One region of the Arthrobacter sp. SIMBA_036 genome, then DNA from elsewhere that is predicted to be linked to it. Evidence: riboswitches for the same ligand, from Rfam matches in the RefSeq annotation. Region 1 holds a riboswitch; each other region holds the start of a gene.
What was found. A riboswitch is a leader RNA that binds a small molecule or an ion and turns the genes downstream of it on or off. The one in region 1 is predicted to bind cyclic di-AMP.
Positions count from the first base shown of each region.

Region 1 (3,842 bases):
GGATTACGGTGCCGGTACTGATCCTCCGTGGAAGCCGCGACCACGTGGCCGGGCCGGAGTGGTGCCTGCGGCTCTCCAGGACTGTCCCCCAAGGACGCTTGGTGGAGATTCCCGGCGTCGGACATGTGGCCCAGCATATGCGCCGCAAGGCAGTGGCCGACGCCATTCGGAGCTTCGTCTCCGCGACGGCCCGCCACCGCTGAGCGGCGCCCCTGGAAGTGTACGACGCCGGCCGGTCACCCCGCCTGCCCTTGTTGGGTCCGTGTTGCCCGGCTAGGCTGGCCATATCAACGCAATAGTAAGTTTGCTTACGAAAGGGTTGCTCGTGACCAAGGACTCGAAGGAAGAAACACAAGGCTTCGGCGTAACCGGCGCTAAGGGACCCGTGGACACCACGGCTTCAGCGGACAGCATCCATGAAGACCCGGAGATGCGCCGGGATCGCGATGATGATCCCGCTGCCTCGGCAAACCCCGACCCCCTCAACGGCAACATCACCGGGCTGGAACCGGGAGGGGGCGTCCCGCCAGGTGAAACCCCGCCCGCCGAGGACAGTATGAGCATGGATCAAGGACACGACGAGTAACGCCGTAGCTACCCCGTAGACTACGTGAGCTTCAGGATCTCGCCGAGATCGTAATCGGCCGGTTCCTCCAGCTGGGAGTAGGTGCAACTACCGGGTGTCCGGTCGGTCCGCCACCGCCGGAACTGGGTGGTGTGCCGGAAACGATCGCCCTCCATATAGTCGTACGCCACTTCGATCACCAGTTCAGGGCGAAGCGGGACGAAAGAGAAGTCCTTGCCGCCGCTCCACCTGCTCTGGGCCCCAGGCATCCTGGAACCACCCGCCGCTTCATCTTGCGTGGCCCACTCACCCCATGGATGGTCGCCGAGGTCCACCTGGTACGGTTCCAACTCGGCCACCAGGCTCTCCCTTTTGGCCATGGGGAACGATGCCACCACCCCCACGTGGTGAAGCCGCCCGTCGTCGTCGTAAAGGCCCAGCAGCATGGACCCGACGACCTTTGCCGTCTTATGCCAACGGAAACCCGCCACCACGCAGTCCGCGGTTCGCACGTGCTTGGTCTTGAACATGACGCGCTTGTTGGGTTGATATGTGCCGTCAAGTGGTTTGGACAGCACGCCATCCAGCCCTGCGCCTTCCAGTTGGACGAACCACTCCTTGGCCCTCTCCAAGTCGGTCACTGCGGGGGTGATGTACACAGGGGGTTCGGCCGTGGAGAGTGCTTGCTCCAGGATTGCTCGGCGTTGCGAAAAAGGCCGACCCGTCAGGTCCTCGTCGCCTAACGCAAGGATGTCGAAGGCGACCATCGACGCCGGGGTCTTCTCCGCCAGCATCCGGACCCTGCTATCGGCAGGATGGATGCGTTGCTGGAGAACCTCGAATTCCAGCCTGTTGCCTTGGATCAGGACAATCTCGCCGTCGATGACGCACTTGTCCGGAAGGTTCCCCTGCAGCGCCGCCACGAGCTCCGGGAAGTACCGGGTCATGGGCTTCTCATTCCGGCTGCCGAGGACGATCTCGTCCCCGTCCTTGAAGACGATGGTCCGGAAGCCGTCCCACTTGGGCTCGTAGTGCCCAACATCGGGGATGTCAGGGACTGACTTGGCGAGCATGGGCGAGACGGGCGGCATCACGGGCAGGTCCATAGGTCAATGTCTACCTGCCCTGGCCCAGTGAAGCTAGTGTTCGGCGATGGATATCCGGCCGTGTTGCGGGCGGGACCTGTGACGACCGCGCAGCCGTTACATTAATGTGACTTTGTTTTCCGCCTAGGGTAACTTCATAGGGCGACCCGGAACTCCGCTGGGCCGTTTCCGGGCTGACGCCGAGCTCTGCCGCAATCCGGGATTCCGCTAGACCCACGGCAGAGACGGGGGACCCAGTGTTCCGGGCTTGTTCCCCGACAAGCCCTTGGGGTGTAGCCGCCAGCCGCGGCCGGACGGCCTCGTCCGAACCCGACAGCTAACCTCGAAGGCGTCGAGAGGCAACAACCATGTCCCCAACCATGGATCAGCCGCGACGCGCCCTGCGTGAGAGCGAGCGCGCCAAACCAACCGGCCGCCGTCGGGCGTCCACTGACAGTCCCGCAATTGCCGACCCGGCAGTACCGATGACCCGTGCGGCACGGCGTGCCGCCGAGCGGCAACGCGAGCACGCTTCCGGCGTGGGCATCGACGACGACGCCAGCCAAGCCGTTGACGCCGAACGACCCGCCGCAGCGGAGCCCCAGCCCAGGCAAACCGCGTTCGAGGAAACCGCGAGCGTCCCCGAAGCTCTGGCCGGAGAAGCCCTAGCCGCCGAAGCTCTGGCCACAGTTCAGATTCCAATCGTTCCGGCCGTTCAGCCCGCCACTACTGAAGCAGTCACGGCAGCCATCCCGCTCCAAACGGCCGAGGTCTCAGCGCTTCCGCACCACCGGCCGCGCCAATACAGTCGCGAACCATACGCGGTACTACACAAGGCCGCGTCAGTCCGCCACATGAGCCAGCGCATGGCCATGGTGGCTGGGGCATTGGGGCTCGCCTTGACTGTGGGCACGGTAGGCCAGGCTCTCGATCTTCCGTTCTTCGGCAGCGAAAGCAAGGTCACGGACGCCAGCGGCGGCGGCGCCGGTGACACGACTGCACAAACCACGGCCTCGATCTCCGGTGTTCCCGGTGGTTCCAGCACCGCATCCGCTGTGGCTGCCTCATCGGGTGCAACGCCATCTGCGGAGTCATCCGATGTCAGCCAAGCTGCCACTGTTCCGGACGCGCCGGATACCGCGGCGTCGTCGTCGCCCGCGGCCTCCGGCACCCCCACAGTTTCCCTTGCGCCGCCAGTGTGGGTTCCTTCGGCAGCCCAACCAGCAGCTCCGGGCACGCCAGCCGCACCCGCGCCTGTTCCTGCTCAGCCTGTTCCTGCCCAGCCAGTTGCTAGCGGCGCGGCTTCGGACAACGTCCCAGCACAGCCGCCCACCTCGACGCCTACTGCCACCTCAACGCAGCACCCCACGGCAACACCCACACCTCAGCCCACCGCCACCCAGGCCCCGAGCCCTGCACCGCAATCCTCGGGGCAGTCGGCGCTGGGATCCCTTCTCGGCACCGTCAAGAAGGCGCTCAAATGAGCCCTCGACTGCCTACAGCGTTCGGACACACTGGCTGGCATGGCCGGTACTGCCGCGCGAGCCGGACGGCCTTGGTTCGGGGCCGAATTGGCCGCTGGAGCTGCCAACGACTCCAGCGCTCCTGAGAGGCCCAGGGTCACGGGACTAGATCCTCGGCCTGCCGGCCCAGCGCCGTGCCTTCAACGCTGCGTGCAACTCAAGCCGAACCGCACCATTCACGGGATCTGCGCCAATGAGTTGGCGTATGCGGCCGAGCCTGTTGTAGACGCTGCTTCTGTGAAGGTGAAGCTTGGTGGCGACATCTTGGACCGAGCTGTCGTTGTCGTAAAGGAGTTCCAGCACCGGTAGGAGTTCACCGTTGCGGTCGTGATCCTCCAAAGCGCGGAAATGCACGCTGCTTGTGTCATCCCAGCCGCCTGGAGCCTGAAGTCGGTCGAAAAGTTGGTAAACGCCTACGGCCCTGACGTCCACGAGCTCGCCCAACGGCGGATCCACAGCGGCAGCTTGTGCAGCGACTTTTGACTGCCGGTACGCAGCACCAAGTTGCCGGATCACGTTGAACGGCTCGCTGATCCCCAAAATGACACGGTCCACGGTTCGCCCGGCGCGCTTGGCAAGCTCCAGCTGGTAGTGCACCAGGACCTGGGCGTGATCGGCCCTGCCGCCGGATTCGCGGAACAAAACCACGGAGTGGGTCTCTGTGCCGGC
Region 1 covers NZ_JAWRXG010000007.1:143,435-147,276, reverse strand. The annotation lists gene SB659_RS11460 (alpha/beta fold hydrolase) at 1-203, shown strand, start outside; gene SB659_RS11455 (DUF6480 family protein) at 326-586, shown strand; gene SB659_RS11450 (ATP-dependent DNA ligase) at 607-1,671, opposite strand; cyclic di-AMP (ydaO/yuaA leader) riboswitch at 1,867-2,016, shown strand; gene SB659_RS11445 (hypothetical protein) at 2,031-3,134, shown strand; gene SB659_RS11440 (PucR family transcriptional regulator) at 3,279-3,842, opposite strand, start outside.

Region 2 (3,842 bases), on a different contig from region 1:
GGTTCATATCCAGCATTCAGAACGAGTGTGCGCATGCACGTACCTCTTCACGGCCGCACCCGTCAGGGGCACGAGGGCCGGCTGCCCTCTGCATGTACGGGCTGTGGATCGACACCATAAGGGTAAGCACTTCTATGCCATATCAACGAATTTATCTGTCGTTTCACGTGCGATGTCGGCAAAAATTTGTGCGGTGTTCAGAATTAGGCGCCCCATGTGCGGCGTTCCAGAGCATCCTCTGCAGGTTAAAGAAGAACACATCGGTTAAAGCAGAACACCCTGCCGGCATGGAGCCAGCAGGGTGTTCGGAAGAGGTGAACTTAGCCGTTGACGCGGATGAAGACCGGGCCGGAGCCTACGTTTACGCTGAACAGCTTGGTGGTGTAGCCGTCCCAGCCACCGTGGACCGCCATGCCGTTGCCTACGTACACGGCAATGTGGGCCTCGCCGGCCAAACCGCCGTTGGCGTAGTAGGCGAGGTCACCGGGCTGTGCTTCTGCTGCACTGACCGTGCGGCCGAGGGAGAGGTAACCAGCAGGCCAGTCGTGGAAGTGGATGCCCACGGCAGCCAGCGAGTTGGTGACCAGCATGGTGCAGTCCTGGTTCACGCCCAACTGCGCGTAGGCGGCTGCAGCAATTGCAGCACCGAGGCCGCTGGAGGCAACCGGAGCCTTGGTAGCGCTGGAGGTGGAGTTCACAGCCAGGGTTGCGTTACCGCCGGTGGTGGCAGTGGTCGCGGGGGCACTGGCCTGAGCAGCTGCCGTCGGCGCAGCTTCCGCCTTGGCAGGAGCCTGCTCAACCACGGGGGCCGGAGCTTCTACCGTGGTGATCACGGGGCTCTCGTAAGAGATGGCAACAGTGGAATCAGCTGCGATCGTTGCCTGTGCTACCGGCTGGACGTCGAGGGTGGACGTGGAGGTCGACTCACGCTGAACGTTCGTATCAGCCGCGTTGGCAGCTACACCGCTGGTCAGGACAAGGCCTGAAGCGGCGGCAATTACTGCGGCTTGGCGGCCGACGCCACCTGCGTTCTCACTGACTGCTTTTGCGATGACGGCAAGCGAGCTCGTCTTGGGAGCTTCCGCGCGGTGCCGTGCAACCTTGTTTGCACTGATCATGATGTTTTTCTCTTTCGTATCCGCGCTATGGGGTTACGCGCGGGTAGTGACCGACCAGCACTTGGGGGAATGCTGCTCAGTCGTGAACTGGGTGTTTTTCTAGCGGAGAGTGAAGAAGGAGGATGTACCCGTGGCAGCTGCTGCATGCAGCAACGTGCCCTGGCTCGGGTTCAAGGCGCTGATCATCATGCCGTTGCCAACGTAGATGCCAACGTGGGCTCCGCCATTCTGCATGACGAGATCGCCAGGAGCAGGAGTGTTGGTGGGCTTCATGACAGTCCAGGCGTTCGTGCGTGGGATGCTGATGCCGGCCTGGGCGTAGACCCACTGAGTGAAGCCGGAGCAGTCCCAACCGTTGGGCGTGGTGCCGCCCCAAACGTAGGGGTGGCCGATGCCGGTGTAGGCGATTGCTGCCAGGCCCGAAGCTGCGGCGCTGGAAACGCCATCCTTGGCTACGGCCGACTGTGCGGTAACAGTTTCCGACGTGCCTGCGTTGTTCGTGGCGCCTGTAGCGGCCTGGGTTGAGGCATCGGGAGTCTCGGCAACTGCCTGGACAACCTTCGGAGCCTCCTGCGTGGCCACAACGGGGCTCTCGAAGGCAACGGTGGCGGTGGGCTCCGCGGTTACCACTGCTGTGGCTACCATCTGCTGGGTACCGGAGGCTTCCGAAGCGGAAACGCCGGTGTCGGCAGCCTGCGCGGGCAAACCAACGCTGAGAATGAGACCGGAGGCTGCTGCCAACACGACGGCCTGGCGGCCTACTGTACCTGCGTTGGAAGAAACAGCCGTAGAAAGAGTGTTCAAGGGGTTCTTACGAACCGCTTGGGCGCGGTGGCGCGCAGGGGTAGTGCGTGATGACACGTAGGTAGCCTCTCCCAATGCCTGCGAGGTGAGCTGTCGGATTCGGATGGGAGTCATCCGGCCGCGCTGCTTCAGAGAAGCTTTGCGACTTAACCCCAAGGCCTTCTTGCGAAGACCAGAAGTGGTTCCCCCGCCCCTGCCAGACGATTTTGCGAACGGAACTCGAGCGGTGGCAGAGCTAGGCAATCCACTCAAGTGCACCGGCCCCCTAAAAAGCCGATGCGTTATGTACGGTACAACAGTTGAACGCGAATGTCACATTCAGGTCACGAGCGGCCTCATGGAATCGAGAGATGGCCATCACGTTGGTCAGAGCCAGCCCATGGGGTCAACGACTTCGCCATTGACCTGGACTTCAAAGTGGAGGTGGCAGCCTGTGGAGGCTCCCGTGGTGCCGCTGAGGGCCACGACGTCGCCGCGGCTGACCGTCTGGCCCACCTTGACGTTGAAGGACGACAGGTGGTTGTAGGTAGTTTCCAAGCCGTTTCCGTGATCTATGACCACACGGTTGCCGCCACCGTACTCGTGCCATCCTGCGAAAGTTACTTTGCCGGCCGCGGCAGCATGGACCGCGGTGCCGCACTGCGCCACGAAGTCTTGGCCGCGGTGGAAGTCACCGGTGCCGCCCGTCAGCGGACTGACGCGGTAACCGAACGGCGATGCGGTGACAAGCGTGTCCAAGGGGGCACCCAAAGTGCCTTGGGACGATGAACGCTGGATGCTGGCCACAGACTGGGCGCTCAGTAGCTGCTTCAGCTTGCCATCGGGATCCGCTGCCGTGGAAACGGCAGCACGGCTGAAGTCGATTTTGGCCGATGCCGCTGCGGATACCTCCGGCTGGGTACCGGCTACAGACAGCGCAGACTCGGTTTGGCCAGAGTCCGAGGTAGCCATCATCGGGCTGGTGCCTGGCAGGCCGACTGTCAGCGCCAAGCCGGTAGCAGCAAGGGCGATGCCGGCTTTCTGACCTACTCCGCTGGCTGCGGCGAAGTCGGCCACTTGACGCAGCGGACCTTTCCGTCGCCGCTGGCGGCTGGCCTCGCGGGGCCGGATTTCCGTAGCAACGCGGGCAGGCCCCACCTCAGCAGCAGGGCCGGATGCGCGACGGCGGCCCCTGACGTTCTGCGATGTCAAACTCTATTCCTCTCTGAAAAGCCTGCGAAGTTAGCTGTCGGATTCGAGTCAGAGAGTTCAAAGACCCGGCCCGCGCTCAGCGCTCACGGCACACAGGTATCCCCAAGAGGACCTGTATCAGTGGGCACTTCTGCTGCGGACTTCACCCCAAGGCTGCTTCTTTAGACAGCCGCTAGTGGTTCCCCCGCCTCTGCCAGTAAGGGGTGGAACACCTGATCCGCTGGCAGAGTTCGGCTCCGGATCAGGTAACGCTTTGGTATCGGCGCCAATAATCAACTATAGGGGATTAAGTCCCCCAGTAATAAATTCGTTATCAACAGGGAAATAGTGATGGCAAGTCCTGCCACAGCAGGAGAATTGCAGCGGCGCTTAATGTTGCCCGGCGTATTAGCCGAGGGAAACAAAGACGTGGCCGGCGACCTCGGGAGGAAGTTCCAAGGCGCCTTCAATGCCGGGGACCCGAACGGAGATGTACTCGCCCACTCGCTCCAGTGACACTAATGCTCCTGGCCGGATTCCACCTTCATCCAACTGGGTCAACAGCTCCGGCTCCACTTGGATAGGTTCGGCGAGGCGGCTGATGAGCACCCGCGAATCGGAGCCGTAACCGTCCATGGCCTGCAGAAGGTTGACATCCGGGCGGTCCGCAGGGACGGCGGCCAAACCACCGATTGCTTCGAGCCCTGGGATCGGATTGCCGTAGGGAGATTCGGTGGGGTGCTCGAGAAG
Region 2 covers NZ_JAWRXG010000002.1:396,464-400,305, forward strand. The annotation lists gene SB659_RS04500 (HNH endonuclease) at 1-35, opposite strand, end outside; gene SB659_RS04505 (NlpC/P60 family protein) at 321-1,118, opposite strand; gene SB659_RS04510 (C40 family peptidase) at 1,218-1,922, opposite strand; cyclic di-AMP (ydaO/yuaA leader) riboswitch at 1,984-2,150, opposite strand; gene SB659_RS04515 (M23 family metallopeptidase) at 2,289-3,113, opposite strand; cyclic di-AMP (ydaO/yuaA leader) riboswitch at 3,118-3,359, opposite strand; gene SB659_RS04520 (metal-dependent transcriptional regulator) at 3,501-3,842, opposite strand, start outside.
Region 2: it holds a riboswitch for cyclic di-AMP, as region 1 does, so the genes downstream of both, SB659_RS04510 (C40 family peptidase) here and SB659_RS11445 (hypothetical protein) in region 1, are expected to answer to the same signal.

Region 3 (3,842 bases), on a different contig from region 1:
GAACCACGCGTTATCCAAGGTGTGCGGGAGCAGCCGATGGGCAACGTCTGCGCGGATGGCTTTGAAGCCACATTGCGCATCGGAGAAGCGGGCCCCCATCAAGGTGTGCAGCAGCATGTTGTAGCTGCGGGAGACGAATTCCCTTTTGGGACCGCGGACCACCCGGGAGTTGCGGGCAAGGCGGGTGCCGATGGCGAGGTCTGAATGACCCGAAATGAGGGGCGCAAGGAGCGGGGCAAGGGCGGCCAGGTCGGTGGAGAGGTCGACGTCCATGTAGGCCAAGACCGGCGAGGGCGAAGCCAGCCATACTTGCCGCAGCGCGTTTCCACGGCCTTTTTCCTCGAATCGCATCACCGCGATTTCCGGGATTTCCCGGCCAAGTCTTTCCGCGATCCGGAGGGTGTTGTCCGTGCTTGCGTTATCGGCCACGGTGATGCGGAAGCTGTGGGGGAACGTGTCCGCAAGGTGCGCGTGCAGCCTGCGGAGGCAGGCTTCAACGTCGCTTTCCTCGTTGTGGACCGGGATTGTCACGTCAAGGACCGGAACGGCGGTGTGGGTATCAACCGGAGAGCGCCGCGCTTGCGCAAGCGGTACAGCGGAGGATGCCGGGTCCCATTGACGTGGGCTTGGTGGTGCGCCTGTTGCCGGATCTGTGAGCGTCATGTATCCAGCGTGGGGCAGCCTCGTATGAGTGCTTTAGGCGGAAGCTGTGATGTGACTGTGAAACCGGAATTGCCGCACCGTCCCCAGTGCCTACTGCAGCGGATGCTGTAGTGGACATGCAGGGACAGTGCGGCAATCAGGGCCAGTGCGGCGATGGTTAGCCGTGGTGGTTTAGTACCAGTTATTGGCCAAGTGGAACGCGAGGGCAGCCGAGGGGGAGCCGTAGCGTTGCTTGATGTAGTCCAGCCCCCACTTGATTTGGGTCTGGTAGTTGGTCTGCCAGTCAGCGCCGGCAGTAGCCATCTTGGAAGCGGGAAGGGACTGGACAATGCCGTAGGCACCGCTGGAAGCGTTGGTCGCGGTGGTCCGCCATCCTGATTCCCTTTCCCACAGGGCGTCCAAGGCGGTCATTTCGCCCTGGCTCCAGCCGTAGCTGGAGAGAATGCTTGCTGCATAGGCCTTGGCGCCGGCAGGATCGTCTACAGCCACGGGGGTGGCGGCAGCCTGCGCGGCAGCAGCGGTCTTGGCGGCGGCAGCGTCAGCCGCCTGCTTGGCGGCAGCATCGGCAGCAGCTTTTTGTGCGGCAGCGGCTTGGTCCGCAGCGGCCTTGTCAGCTGCTGCTTTCGCTGCTGCTGCTTGGTCGGCAGCAGCTTTGTCCGCTGCTGCCTTATCTGCCGCAGCCTTGTCAGCTGCTGCCTTGTCTGCAGCGGCCTTGTCTGCAGCGGCCTTGTCTGCAGCGGCCTGCCTGGCGGCGTCGGCCTTTGCTACAGCTTGTGCCACAGCGTCCTTAGCCTTGCTGTCAGACTGTGCGGACGACTGGGTCTCCGCTGCCTTGCTCATTTCAGGAAGAGTGAACGCCGCATTCGCGGCCTGGCCCAGCGATGCAACACCCAGCCCTGCGGCGATAACGCCGGCCACTACCGACATGCGGTAGCCGCTTTTACCCCGGCGGGCAGCGTTCTTTAGGACGGACTGCGACTTGGTCAGGGGTGTGCTGTGTTCGTCACGGTGGCGCGCGGAAGGGCGCGCCTGATCGTTAAATTCAGACATGGTTTGATTGCCTCTCAGCGCCTGCGGAGTTAGCTGTCGGGTTCGGATGAGGTCATCCGGCCGCGCATCACGCTGCGGCTTCACCCCAAGGGCCGGCACTAGGCCTGGCCCGGAGACTCTGGGTCCCCCGTCTCTGCCTCAAAGAAGAACGGACTCCGGGAAGTGGCAGAGCTCGGCGCATCCCGGAAGTGGGCCAGTTGGAGCGACCCACCCTTTCGACGGTACAGGACCCTTCGCCCAAAGTCACATTTAGGTAACAGAGATCACGATTGCGGAGAGTCGGCTTGCTCGTTTCGTTACGTCAGTCCGGTGTTCATTGACGGAAGACGCAAGGCGAACTCCGTCCGTCCCGGACGGGATGTCACTTCCACGTTCCCCCCATGTGCTCGGACTATGGACTCGACGATGGACAGACCCAGCCCCGAGGTACCTTCGGACCCCGACCTGGCAGCGTCTGCACGGGCAAACCTCGAGAAGATGCGGCGTTGAAAGTCCTCGGGTATGCCAGGGCCGTTGTCCGTCACGGAGACCACGGCGCTGCCGTCTGCCGAAAGCGATACACCGGTCACCACGGTAGTGCCCTGATCGGTATGTTTGCGGGCGTTCGAGAGCAAATTGGCCATCACCTGATGCAGTTGCGTCGCATCTCCCCGGACGGAGATCGGTTCATCGGGAAGCCGCAGTTGCCAGTGATGGTCCGGTGCCATGACTTTCTCGTCATTGACGGTCTCAATGACCAACTGCGTGAGGTCCACATCGGTGACATGCAGGGGTTGTCCCTCATCCAAGCGGGCCAGCAGCAGCAGGTCCTCTACCAGCGTGGTCATGCGCTCCGACTGGCTTTGGACGCGGGCCAACGATTTGCGGCCGTCATCGGTGAAAGTTTCCGTCATCCGCAGCAGCTCTGTGTAGCCACGGATGGCAGTGAGCGGCGTGCGCAGTTCGTGGGAAGCGTCCGCGACGAATTGGCGGACCTTGGTTTCGCTTTGCTGTCGGGCTTCCAAGGCGTTCGCTACGTTGTCCAGCATCTGATTCAGGGCATAGCCGACGCTGCCCACTTCCGTCCCTGGATGCGCGGCCGAAGGCGGCACCCGTACGCCCAGTGCCACCTCACCGGCGTCGAGCGGCAGACGGGATACTTTGGTGGCGACGTCGGCCAGTTGCTCGAGCGGACGCATGGTCCGTCGAATGACCACGGTGCCTGCGAGGCCAATCAAGACAAGGCCACCCAACGACACAAGGACCATGGTCCATACCAGCGAAGCCTCTGTGCTTTGTTTGTCAGCCAGCGGCAGGCCTGTCACGATCACGTCTCCGTAGGGGGTTTCGACGGCGACCAGGCGGTAGTCGCCGTTGGAGAGCGAACGGTCCACGGGCAGGTTCCCGCGGGGGAGTGACAAAAGTACTTGCTGATCCGCGGAGGACAACGCCACCCGGTTGCCGCCGGCATCGATGAGCCCGGAGCTGCTGACCGTGGTTCCGCTGATGCGGGCGTTGAGCGTTCCTGCGCCTTGGCCACGCGCTTCCAGCGGGTCAGGCCTTCCGGACGAGGGAAAGTTCGACGGCGCCCTTCCGAAGTCGTTCGCGCGGCCCGAGGCTTGTGCCAGCTGCATGTCGAGCTGCTTATTGAAAACCAAGTCCATGGACGCGTAGCTCACCAGCCCCACGGCACCGCAAATGGCGACCAAAAGGACCATGGCTACGAGGACCAAGCGGGTGCGCAAATGCCAGGTCGATGGATTGAGCCAGCTACGGTGCGGGGTCTTGGCTACTCCTGAGAGTGTGGTCAATTCTTAGTCCGCGGGCTTGATGACGTACCCCGCGCCACGCACGGTGTGAATCATTGGAGGATGGTTTGCTTCGATTTTCTTGCGCAGGTAGGAGATGTACAGTTCCACGATGTTGGCTTGGCCACCGAAATCGTAGTCCCACACCCTGTCCAGGATTTGGGCTTTGCTGACCACCCTTTTGGGATTTTCCATGAGGTAACGCAACAGGTCGAACTGCGTTGCGGTGAGGGGAATGTCCTCGCCGCCACGGGTGACCTCGCGGGTGTCAACGTTCAGCCGCAGGTCTCCCACCACCAGTTCCGCCGTGTCCATCGCCGCGACCCCCGAACGCTGGATCAG
Region 3 covers NZ_JAWRXG010000006.1:70,783-74,624, reverse strand. The annotation lists gene SB659_RS09890 (glycosyltransferase) at 1-663, opposite strand, end outside; gene SB659_RS09885 (hypothetical protein) at 835-1,713, opposite strand; cyclic di-AMP (ydaO/yuaA leader) riboswitch at 1,718-1,901, opposite strand; gene SB659_RS09880 (ATP-binding protein) at 2,010-3,503, opposite strand; gene SB659_RS09875 (response regulator transcription factor) at 3,507-3,842, opposite strand, start outside.
Region 3: it holds a riboswitch for cyclic di-AMP, as region 1 does, so the genes downstream of both, SB659_RS09885 (hypothetical protein) here and SB659_RS11445 (hypothetical protein) in region 1, are expected to answer to the same signal.